DNA from 2 places in the Paenibacillus sp. LS-5 genome. Region 1 is predicted to be linked to the other one. Evidence: predicted binding sites of a transcription regulator. Region 1 holds the regulator's gene; the other holds the start of a gene.

The links. The regulator NrdR, encoded in region 1, represses ribonucleotide reductase genes. The targets are predictions, from matches to a motif close to AACACNATATATNGTGTT.
Region 2: AC0MA3_RS12215 (adenosylcobalamin-dependent ribonucleoside-diphosphate reductase) is a predicted target of NrdR. The motif match lies at 3,171-3,188, and genes of this name have one in related genera.

What each region holds. Positions count from the first base shown of each region.
Region 1 is NZ_JBWAVA010000029.1:29,753-35,484, forward strand. It holds gene AC0MA3_RS25630 (hypothetical protein) at 1-118, shown strand, start outside; gene AC0MA3_RS25635 (TerD family protein) at 141-1,448, shown strand; gene AC0MA3_RS25640 (transcriptional regulator) at 1,734-2,384, shown strand; tRNA gene AC0MA3_RS25645 (tRNA-Lys) at 2,942-3,014, opposite strand; tRNA gene AC0MA3_RS25650 (tRNA-Ala) at 3,030-3,105, opposite strand; gene nrdR (transcriptional regulator NrdR) at 3,326-3,802, opposite strand; gene AC0MA3_RS25660 (alpha/beta-type small acid-soluble spore protein) at 3,967-4,185, shown strand; gene AC0MA3_RS25665 (lytic transglycosylase domain-containing protein) at 4,292-4,855, opposite strand; gene coaE (dephospho-CoA kinase) at 4,852-5,448, opposite strand; gene AC0MA3_RS25675 (manganese efflux pump) at 5,458-5,732, opposite strand, start outside.
Region 2 is NZ_JBWAVA010000006.1:217,316-223,047, reverse strand. It holds gene deoD (purine-nucleoside phosphorylase) at 1-110, shown strand, start outside; gene AC0MA3_RS12215 (adenosylcobalamin-dependent ribonucleoside-diphosphate reductase) at 264-2,921, opposite strand; gene AC0MA3_RS12210 (DEAD/DEAH box helicase) at 3,405-5,150, shown strand; gene AC0MA3_RS12205 (YqhG family protein) at 5,147-5,732, shown strand, end outside.

The DNA.
Region 1 (5,732 bases):
CTCAGATCCGGAGTTCCAAAAGGTACTGGATATCGTACGTATTTACGAACATTCCTTGGACAAGCTATCCAATCTGAACGGCCCGGATCTTGACGCGGGAAGACGTGGCAGATTATAAATCTCTTGAAAGGCTGATTCTAATGACACTTGAGCTTATAAAGGGACAAAAGTGTAACTTAACGAAAGACAATCCTCTCCTTACCCGGATTATTGTAGGAATGGGCTGGCACAATACGAGATCTGAGGTTGAAGTTGATTTTTCCGCCTTTTTGCTTACGCCTGCCGGGACTGTAACTAAAGATGAAGACCTTATTTTTTATGGCAATTCTTCTACTTCGAACCAATCCATAGCTGTATTGCTGTCGGATAAAAAAGCCTATGCAGGCTTAACCGATAACACACAAATCGCTGTCGAGCTCAGGCAAATTCCTGCAGACTACGAACGGATTGCTTTTGCACTAACGATATATGAGGCTGAAAAGCGGCAGCAGAACTTCTCGCTTCTGGACGATGCGTATTTACGGATTATTAACGCTGATGATGGAACGGAACTTCTCCGCTATAACCTAGGTAAAGGTTTCTCTGTAGAGACCGCCATTGTCACGGGAGAGATCTATAGATACCATAATGAATGGAAATTCAGCGCTGTAGGTTCGGGATATGCTGGAGGTCTAGCTGCCTTATGCAAAAGCTATGGGATAGAGGTCAATGACATACTGCCCTCGGTTGTACCCGCCAGCCCAATAATTCAATCACAGCAGTCGCCACTTGTCCTCCCAGAACTGCGGTCACGGCCTAAGGCAGCGGGCAATTTGCCCCCTTCTTCACCAGCATTACCTCCAGAACCCCAATTAAATCTGAATACCATCCTCCTTAAGAAACGCGGGGAGAAGATCAATCTCCAGAAAGGGACTGATTCCCTGGGCGAGATACTGATCAATCTTAACTGGTATCAAAAAAAATCTTCGGGCTGGTTCGGAAGTAAAGGCGTTGACCTTGACCTTGGTTGTCTGTTTGAACTGAAAAATGGCATCAAGGGCTCTGTCCAAGCACTCGGTGAATCCTTCGGAAGCTTGAACAGGCCGCCTTATATCTCCCTTGACGGGGATGACCGCACCGGCTCCATAGCTACCGGCGAGAATCTGAGGATTAATGGCCATTATCTTTCCGAAATTAGCCGCATTGTTATCTTTGCCTTCATCTATGAGGGAATCACGAACTGGTCGGAGGCAGATGCGATTGTAACCATCAAGCAGCAAGGCGGTCCGGAGATCGAGGTCCGGCTGGATGAGCACAACAACAATAAGGGCATGTGTGCCATCGCTATGATTCGTAATCTGAATGATGAGACACTCAGCGTCGAGAGACTCGTAGAATATTTCGCCGGACACCAGGAATTGGATCAGTATTATAACTGGAATCTGAGATGGGAAGCCGGCAGTAAATAGCGGTCATTACAGATACAATGAGAAACCTTGCTTCTCAGTTCCTCTATCTAACGCAACAGTGTACCACTGAAAATCGTTAACTAATAAACTCCACTCATACTTACACTTTGGAATGTTGAATTGAGTTCACTCAATAGGCCGCGTTATAATAAAAGACATAGGTTGTGAAGCACACGCCGCTTTCATACAATGCCTGCCTGAATAATACTTCAGGACGGGTTGTTGTGGGCGGTTTTTTTGTGCGATAAATTAGACTTTGGTATATGACTTAAGGAGGAATTATTGATGCCACGATTTGAGCAGCAGTACGAGGAATGGATAAAAAGCAATATAGAGAACGAGAACAACCACAGGCGTATAGAATTACTTGGCAAAGGATTAGGTCACGGAACAGTTGAGTTTCTCCGCACAATATGGTTTCCGGCCATCGGAAATTTGGATCATCTGTTTCCGGAATGGGAGGTACGCGACTTTCATAACGGATACCGTTATTTGGATTTGGCGTATATGCCTGGGGGTGTGAAGGGCGGGATTGAAATCCAAGGCTATGGTCCACATGCCAGGGATCTGGACGTCCGAAGGTTCAAGGATTTATGCCGTAGGCACTGCTTGCTGGCTCTGGATGGCTGGACCTTCCTCCCCATCGCTTATCCTTCGATTGTGGAAGAGCCAAAGCAATGTCAGCAACTGGTGCTGTCTTTTATAGGCAAATTTATTGCGACAGATGTGTCTGCCTCGTTAACCTGGCTGCAAGCAGAGTCTCTGCGTTTCGCAAGACGTCTGCTCCGGGCGTTCACACCCTTGGAACTTGCGTTGCATCTCAAAGTCACAGATAGACATGCCAGACGGATCCTACACGAAATGGTCCAACTGCAGCTACTGGATATAGCAAGCGGCGGACAGCAGCGCAATCGTACATATCAGCTGAAAGTGTAGCTAGGTGAGGGGGTGGGTAAGAAAATGTATGGCTGGGTGGATCAGTGGAGCTGACTAATCAGGAGTCGGGGTTAGGTCGGACTACATTCTTATTGCCATCGTAATGGTGGAGGAGTTGAGTGAATCGTTACGGACCGAGGTGCCTTTATTCCCACCAAAAAGGCTATTTCGTCTATCTTACGGACTCAGATGCAGTTATTTGCTGATATTCCGTGCGAAACATGCCTGATCGAGGTAAATAAGCGCGGTACGGTCCGTAAGCTCTGCTGAACATGCCGATTTGAGAAGATAAAGTCAATGGGGTCCGTTACGGTACCATTGTTAAGAGAGCACAGTCGGGAAGCCTTGGTTAGTCCAAAAGCGGGGGGCCGGGGTTGGTGGGTTGGTGGGTTGGTGGGTTGGTGGGTTGGTGGGTTGGTGGTCGACAGCATTTGGTGCTGTCACTTACACTTGGCGAGCGTTTGCTAGGCAGTAGTTCCCCACTCCATTCACTGCCCCTAATCCACCTACTCCCCTGAACAATAAAAAGAACGGCATCTCTGCCGTTCTTACTGTGATGGACTCTCAGGGGCTCGAACCCTGGACAAATAGATTAAGAGTCTACTGCTCTACCAACTGAGCTAAGAGTCCAAGTATAAAAATTATTGGTGGAGCCAAGGGGGATCGAACCCCTGACCTCATCGCTGCCAGCGATGCGCTCTCCCAGCTGAGCTATGGCCCCATGAGACGTTTTAGAACTACAATATGTATTCTAAAAACTGACTTTATTTGTAATGTTCATGTCACTTAGAAGCTGATTTGTTTCGTAGGCGACTTCTATATAATATAAAAATTCAGGGTCCGTGTCAACACCTTTTTTCAAAAAGCTTGGAGGCGCCCCACGCTAACCCTTGTAATAAGCCGCCAGCAGGTCAGCGGCTTATTACTTTCACTTAGAAGGACTACAAACCCTCCAGCTCCCCGGTACTCTTGGACAACAGGCCTTTCAGCTCTTTCATGAACATGTTGATGTCCTTGAACTGGCGGTAGACGGAGGCGAAGCGGACGTAAGCGACTTCATCTACAGGATAGAGCTGCTCCATGACGAGCTCACCGATCTGGCGGCTCTCCACTTCAGCCAGGGCGATCCCCCGCAGCGACTTCTCGACCTCGGAGACGATGACCTCGAGGCGCTCAACGGAGACAGGACGTTTCTCACAGGCGCGGATCAGGCCTCGCAGGATTTTGTCGCGGCTGAATTCCTCGCGGCTGCCGCCTTTTTTGATTACAATCAGCGGTGTCTCTTCGATCATCTCAAATGTGGTGAACCGCCGACTGCATGATTCACATTCCCGCCTGCGACGGATTGACTTATTTTCGTTGGCCGGGCGTGAGTCCAGCACTTTGGTATTCGTGTGATCACAGTAAGGACATTTCATAAGCTTAATCACTTCCTTTTGCAATAGGTGTAACGCCCCGGTCCGGCAAAGAATCGGCTCTGAAGCGCTCATTCTAATTTCCATAAAACACCGTTTATTTGTTGTTATGAAGATGGCAAGTCCAGCACATAATACTGTTACCAACCGATAGGAGGTGAACAGTAATGAGCCAAAATAACAGCTCCAATAACCTGGTAGCTCCAAATGCACGCGGTGCCTTGGATCAACTGAAATACGAAGTTGCCCAAGAACTCGGTATCACCCTCTCCCCAGACGGGTACCAAGGCAATAAAACTTCTTACGAAAATGGTTCGATCGGTGGTTACATCACAAAACGTCTTGTAACCCTGGCTGAACAATCACTGGCAGGTCAGTTCAAATAAACATGTCTCCTAAGTTTGCCAAGAAGTATTATTCGACTTTCGGGTCGTGTAATACTTCTTTTTACATAATTCAGGGGCTTAATGACTATTCATTACTCCTCGCAGCCTAGAACTCATTATAGATCTCTGTATACTGTTCGTAATAATAAATAACACGCTGCACATAATGGCGGGTCTCACCAATCGGAATATCCTTCACAGCGGCTTCGCTGCCGTCCCACTCCCCTTCATCCATCCAGCGCTTGACCTTGCCGGGACCCGCATTGTAGGCCGCAATAACCGCTATACGGTTGCCGTCGAACTGCCGGGATAGTGAAGACAGATACCAGGTGCCCAGCTCAATGTTAGCCGATGGTTCTTCCTTAAGCCTATCCAGTGATACATCCGGAAGCTTGGCCTTTTCGAGTGCCCATTTGGCGGTATCAGGCATCAGCTGCATGAGCCCTATAGCCCCTTTTTTGGACTCCCGGCCTGTTTTGTAATTTGTCTCTACCCGAATGATGGCTGCCACAAGGAATGGATCCATCTCATAAGTAACGCTATGCGTACGGATCTCATTTTTATAGTAAATGGGATAAAACAAGGACATCCAGTTCGTACTCAAGAATAGAATGGCTGTAAAACCTATAAACAGCAGGAGCAGCACTCTTTTTTTACGCAACCATTTCATGACAGCCCCAGCCTGTCCCATAAAACAGCAACCTGCTGCCTTGTATCTTCCAGTTCTCCACTGTTGTCGATGACATAGGTAGCCTTCCTGCGCTTCTGTTCAATGTCCATCTGGGCACCTAATCTGACTTCCGCCTGCTCCAGGGTTAACTGATTGCGTTCCATCAGTCTGAACAGCTGAAGCTCACGGGGAACGTAGACCACGATGATGTGTTGAAAAAGATTGTCCAGGCGGGATTCATACAATAGCGGAATATCCACGATGACCAATCGCCGGGGGTCTTCCTGCTCCAAGGTATACATGCGGTTCTTAATCTCCAGGCGTATCGCCGGATGTGTAAGATCATTCAGGTTCTGCAGAGCCTCAGGATCGTGGAAAACAATCTCTCCCAGCTTAGCCCGGTTAAGCGTCCCATCCGGCAGCAGAATTTCTACTCCAAACTTGTTCACGGCTGCGTCCAGAACGGGAGACCCCGGCAGCATTACCTCTCTGGCAATGACATCGGCATCAATCAGCCGCGCCCCCTTATCCGCAAAGATTGCAGATACGGTGCTTTTTCCGGAGGCAATGCCCCCGGTTAAGCCCATAATCATGTACTCACCTCATAATAGCTTCATTATACCCATTGCAATTAATAATAACGCAGGCAATGCAGCTGCATGCCTCATCCAATAGCTTCCCGATAATTTCAATCCCGTCTTCATTCCAAACAGCAGAAAAGTTCCGCTAAACAGGGCAATCATCAGTGAGGTATAGACGGGACTGAATCCCAGCAATGCCGCTCCAAGTCCCGCACCGAACGCATCCAGCGACAATGCAATTCCAAGCACCATCGCTTCCATCGAAGAAATACTGCCCGAAGCGTCCATATCGGCTG
Region 2 (5,732 bases), on a different contig from region 1:
TCTCGGATTCCTTGGTTACCCATGCCGTGACTACTGCAGAAGAAAGACAGAATTCTTTCAACAGCATGATGGAAGTAGCTTTAGAAGCAGCCATTTCGATTGAAAAATAAAGGTTAGACAGTTCCTAACAGTTCATATTCAGATCCAAATCATACACAAACAGTCCTGATGAAAGTTTTCATCAGGACTGTTTGTGTATTTGTATAATGTTAGCGAAAATTCTGAATAAAAAATATTCACCGCTTACTTAACCTAAGCTCCTCTTAACCGCACCGGCTATATCCGCAATTGCTGCAGGTTTTGCAGCCCTCGATATTAACCAGCGAGGCGCTGCCGCAGGATGGGCAGAGGTCGCGGGAGGCGGTGGCGTGGCTGTGTGCACCGTGGCCGCCGTGACTATCGTCCGTGGAAGCTGCCGCCGGCACGCTTGAATTCAATTCCGCATTCAAAGCTTCATTGAAATCAAGCTCCAGGGTGGCCGCGATTGGAGCGGGCACATGGTCGTCATGGGCATTGTTCTGCACATGAGTCTCCAGTGCTTTGGCTACCGCGTCAGCGATGGATTCAACGCGGTTCGCGCCGAAGCCAATGGCACCGGAGCCGCCGATGCCCTTGAGATGCTTGATCAGCAGCTCAACCTTCTCGCCGTGGTCTCCGTAACGGAGGAACAGCGAGCAGACACGGCCCAGTGCTTCGGCCATAGCGAAGACGTCGGAGCCTGCTTTGCCGACATTCAGGAAGATTTCGGCCGGAATGCCATCCAGGTCGTTGATAGTGATATACGCCATGCCGAATGGCGTGTTGATCTTATAGGTAGCGCCGCGCAGAACCTGCGGGCGTTTTTTGTATTGTTTGTCTCCACTGCCTGCGGTGCTGGCTTGCGGTGCCGGCGATGCTGCTACAACTGCGCTGGCTGTTACTGCCTGTGCTGCCTGTTCCACTGCCGGAGCTGCGGCTTCTGTTACTGGAGATTCCTTCTTGTCTTCCTTCTTCGCCGTTTCCAGAATCTGTACGTCACGGCTGCCGTCACGGTAGATCGTTACGCCTTTGCAGCCCAGATCGAAGGCCATTTCATACAGCTCTGCTGTTTCCTCAACGGTGAAGTCGGACGGGCAGTTCGCTGTCTTAGAGATCGAACTGTCTACCCAGCGCTGAATTGCGGCCTGTACGCGGATATGATCTTTCGCAGACAGATCCATCGAAGTTACGAAGTAGTCCGGAAGGTCTTCACCCGGATGGGCTTCCAGCCATTCCTGGGCAATCGGTACGAACTGTTCGTCGTATCCCAGACGGCTCTGACGGAAATATTTGAAGGCGAAATACGGCTCAATACCCGTCGATGTGCCAACCATGGTACCCGTACTGCCTGTAGGCGCCTGAGTAATCACGGTAACATTGCGCATACCGTGCTTGCGGATGGATTCGCCGACTTCCGGATAAGTTTCGGTGATATTCTTCATGAATCCGCTGAGCAGATATTTTTCTGTATCAAAGGCCTGGAAGGAACCCTTCTCACCGGCAATACCGGATGAGGCCAGGTACGCTTCGCGTGCCATGAAACCGTAGAGCTTGTCCAGGAACTCCAGGGATTCCGGGCTTCCGTAACGGATGTTCAGCTTGATCATCAGCTCGGCCAGACCCATGGTGCCCAGACCTACTCGGCGTTCCAGCTTCTGGTTCGCTTCATTCTCAGGGAAGTGGTAAGGCGTTTTGTCGATAACATTGTCCAGGAAACGTACGGAATAGCGGGTGGTTGTTGCCAGATCCGCCCAATCTACATCATGATTCTCCGCATCATAGAACTTGGAGAGGTTGATGGCCGACAGATTGCATACACCCCAGCCCGGCAGACCTTGCTCACCGCATGGATTGGTGCAGATAATCGGATTGAAGTACCAGCTGTTGGACATCTGGTTGTAGTATTCCATGAATACGACACCCGGCTCCGCCGATTTCCAGGCCGATTCAATAATGGTGTGCCATACCTCACGCGCCTTGACTGTACGGTAAGGAATCACGGCCCGGCCATCGGCCTTCCATTTATCCAGATCCCCGTCCCAGACAGTATCGTAATCCGGATCAGTCGTATCCGGGAATACCAGCTCCCAGTCCAGATCTTCCTTCACTGCTTTCATAAAGGAGTTGCTCACACATACCGACAGGTTGGCGTTGGTCACCTGGCCCATCGTCTGCTTCACGGTGATGAAATCGACCACATCCGGGTGCCAGTCATTAATCATCAGCATTAGCGCGCCGCGGCGGCTTCCGCCCTGTTCGATTAATCCAGTGGTGTAGCTGAACAGTCCGCCCCAGGATACAGAACCGCTCGACGAGCCATTAACGCCTCTAACGATAGCACGACGCGGACGAAGCGAGGACAGGTTGATGCCTACACCGCCGCCACGGGCCATGATCTCAGTCATTTCAGACAACGTCTGCATGATGCCCCCGCGGCTGTCTTTTGGCGAAGGAACGACATAACAGTTGAACAGGGTCAGTTCTTCACTTGCCCCGGCACCTGCGGCAATGCGTCCGCCCGGAACTAGCTTCCAGTCATCCAGAATGGAACGGAATTTGCCTGTCCATTCTTCCTGAAGCTCCGGGGTTTTCTCTACCGAAGCCATGGCAGAAGCGAGCCGGTCCCACATTTCCTCAGGAGTCTTCTCTATGTTAAGTGTTAATTTTTCCACATCCGACTGTACAAGCTCGCCGCTACGCGTCTTTACGGTTACCACACGGCCGCTACGTTCAACAATCTCCCCGACTTCCTTGGTTGGGAACTTCGGATCGTCTTTGGTCAGCACGAGCACAACGTCGCCTACCTTGGCATTGTTGTTGTCCGCATCCTTCCAGGCATAACGGTCCAAAAATATTTTTTCACTCAGACCTTCAAGACGCTGTTTGCGTTCCACTGTACTCAATAGAAAAACCTCCCGGATATTGTGATATGTAAAACTCTCCAAGTGGAAACGGCTTCGCCATCCTTTTACGGGACGGAATCCGTTTCAGCGAGAAATATAAGGATGATGTATAGCGTGAACCATATTAAATCCTTATATTTCAACCCGAACTTCGGCGGATGGACTGCACCAGACTTGCACGCAGAAACTTTCCCTTGTCAATAAAAAATAACCGAAAAACGCCCGGATTAATCAAACTTTCAAGCATTTGTAACAATATATTGTGTCAATCAGCTTTTCAACTATACCACATATTGTGTAGAAGGTCTTTTTCGAAAATAGGAGCCTCTCAGCGAAATATCGGCAAAAGATGGCACATTTACTCCCGCTTGCTCGCTATTTTACAGCATCGGACCGAAAATAGCAGGTTATGAATTCTCTCTTTTAAGAGCATACTACTGCTACACATTTCGCTATGAACCAAGCGCCGGAGGAGGCTGCAACATGACGCAATTATTCCGTAACCCGTTACCCGAAAAGGATCTGGCCCACGAAACGCTGCTGCCTGTCCCTCTGTCATTCGACCGGAACTGGCTGGATGATCTGGAGTCGAGGCTGGAGAAAGGCGGACCTTGGGGAAATTGGAGGCTGTCCCGGTTAGCCATTCAAGGTGAAAAATCAGGGCTTGTAACCAGCTTTGATGAGCTTCAGTGCATGAAGCATCTGTCCGGTCTGTCCCCTCTCCCCCACCAGCTCGATACCGCTCATAAAGTACTGTTCCAAATGTCCGGACGCGCCATTCTCGCCGATGAGGTCGGACTTGGCAAGACCATTGAAGCCGGGCTCGTGCTGAAGGAATATCTTGTTCGGGGACTTGTGACCAAGGTCCTCATTCTTGTACCAGCTTCACTGGTGCTTCAATGGGTGCGTGAGTTGAATACCAAATTCGGTATATCTGCTATTGCCCAAAAAAAGACCTACTCCTGGGACAACCATATCGTTGTCGCCTCTATGGATACCGCCAAGCGGGACCCGCATAAGGAACTGTTGCTGAATCAAGAATACGACATGCTTATTATCGATGAAGCCCATAAACTCAAGAACAAGAAATCAACCAATTATCTCTTCGTCCAGCAGCTGCGCAAAAAATACTGCCTTCTGCTCACTGCCACACCGGTGCAGAATGATCTCGGCGAGCTGTTTAATCTGATCACACTGCTAAAGCCGGGCCAGCTTGGTAATCAGGGGGATTTTGCCACCAATTTCGTGGTAGACAAGCGCCAGCCGAAGAACGAGGTTCAACTGCGGGGCGAGCTATCCAAAGTCATGATCCGCAACCGCCGCGGCGAAGGCCCGGTGACTTTCACGAAGCGAAAAGTAAAGAATATACCGCTCACGCTCTCACCGGAGGAAAAAGTATTATATGACGGAGTTACGGCCTTTGTCAAAGACCAGTATCAGGAATCGGGCGGCAATCTCAGCAGCATGCTCTCTCTGGTTACTCTGCAGCGCGAGGTGTGCAGCAGCCGGGATGCTGTTTTTATAACCCTGGTCAACCTGATCAAGAAGCTCCCGGCCGACTCGCCAAAACGCGAGCGGATGATGGAGCTGCTCCAGATCCTCCGCACCGTCAAAACGAATACAAAAGCGGAGAAAACCATGGAGCTGATCCGGGAAATGAACGAGAAGGTGATCGTCTTCACTGAATACCGGGCTACTCAGGAGTACCTGCTTCAATACTTCCGGGATCACGGTCTCCAGTGTGTAACTTACTCCGGCGGCATGAACCGGGGCAAAAAAGACTGGATGATGGACTTATTCCGCGGCCGCGCCCAGGTGATGATTGCCACCGAAGCCGGCGGCGAGGGCATCAACCTGCAGTTCTGCCACCATATGATCAATTTCGATCTGCCCTGGAACCCGATGCGGGTGGAGCAGCGGATTGGCCGGGTGCACCGGCTGGGGCAGGAGAATGATGTGGTGATCTACAATCTTTCAACTGAAGGCACCATTGAGGAGCATATTCTCCATCTGCTGCATGAGAAGATCAATATGTTCGAGATGGTCATCGGAGGACTGGACGTCATTCTGGAACGCTTCGAGAAGAAGGAATCACTGGAAAAAAGCCTGTATAAGATCATGCTCGAAGCCCGCAGCGACGAGGAGCTGCGCAGCGGGCTGGACCATATCGGTGAATCGCTGAGCGAGCTGACCCATGGGGTTCAAGGCGAAAGCGAGGCCGGGGCATGACACTCACGCCACAGGAAGTGCGCAAGCAAGTCATGGATTATCTGGAGGCTACAGAGTGCTCGATGATCGAAGTGTCACCCCTGCATGTGACGGTGAAGCTCTCACCTCGCGCGGACCGCATGCTCACGGAGCGGCCTTATTATTGGGGGTTCGTCGAGCGGACGGGCGCCCCCCCGGAAACGCTGTCGTTCACTTTCGTCTTCGATCCGGAGAAGTACGATCATCTGGCGGCAGCCGCGCAGGCAGCACCGCCAGTAAGACAGCCGCGCGGAGCGGGAGACCGCACAGCCGCGGCGGGACTGCCGGCCGGAGCGGGCGCGGCCGGGATAGAAGCCGGCGCGGAGCTAAGCGCCGGCTCAGGGATCGGCCCGGCGGCTGGAGCACCGCCGGGGGGTACAGCTGATCCGCAGGACAGCATCCTTTCCCGCTTCTTCGGGTTCGTTCCGCCGCTCCCCCGGATCGGCCCGGGGATGATCAGGCGCGAGGACGTCACCTACGGCAGCAAGCGCCTGGGACAGATCTGGTCAGCTGCCCGGGAGGAAGGCAAATGCCTGCAGCTGTTCGAGGATCCCGGTGGCAGGC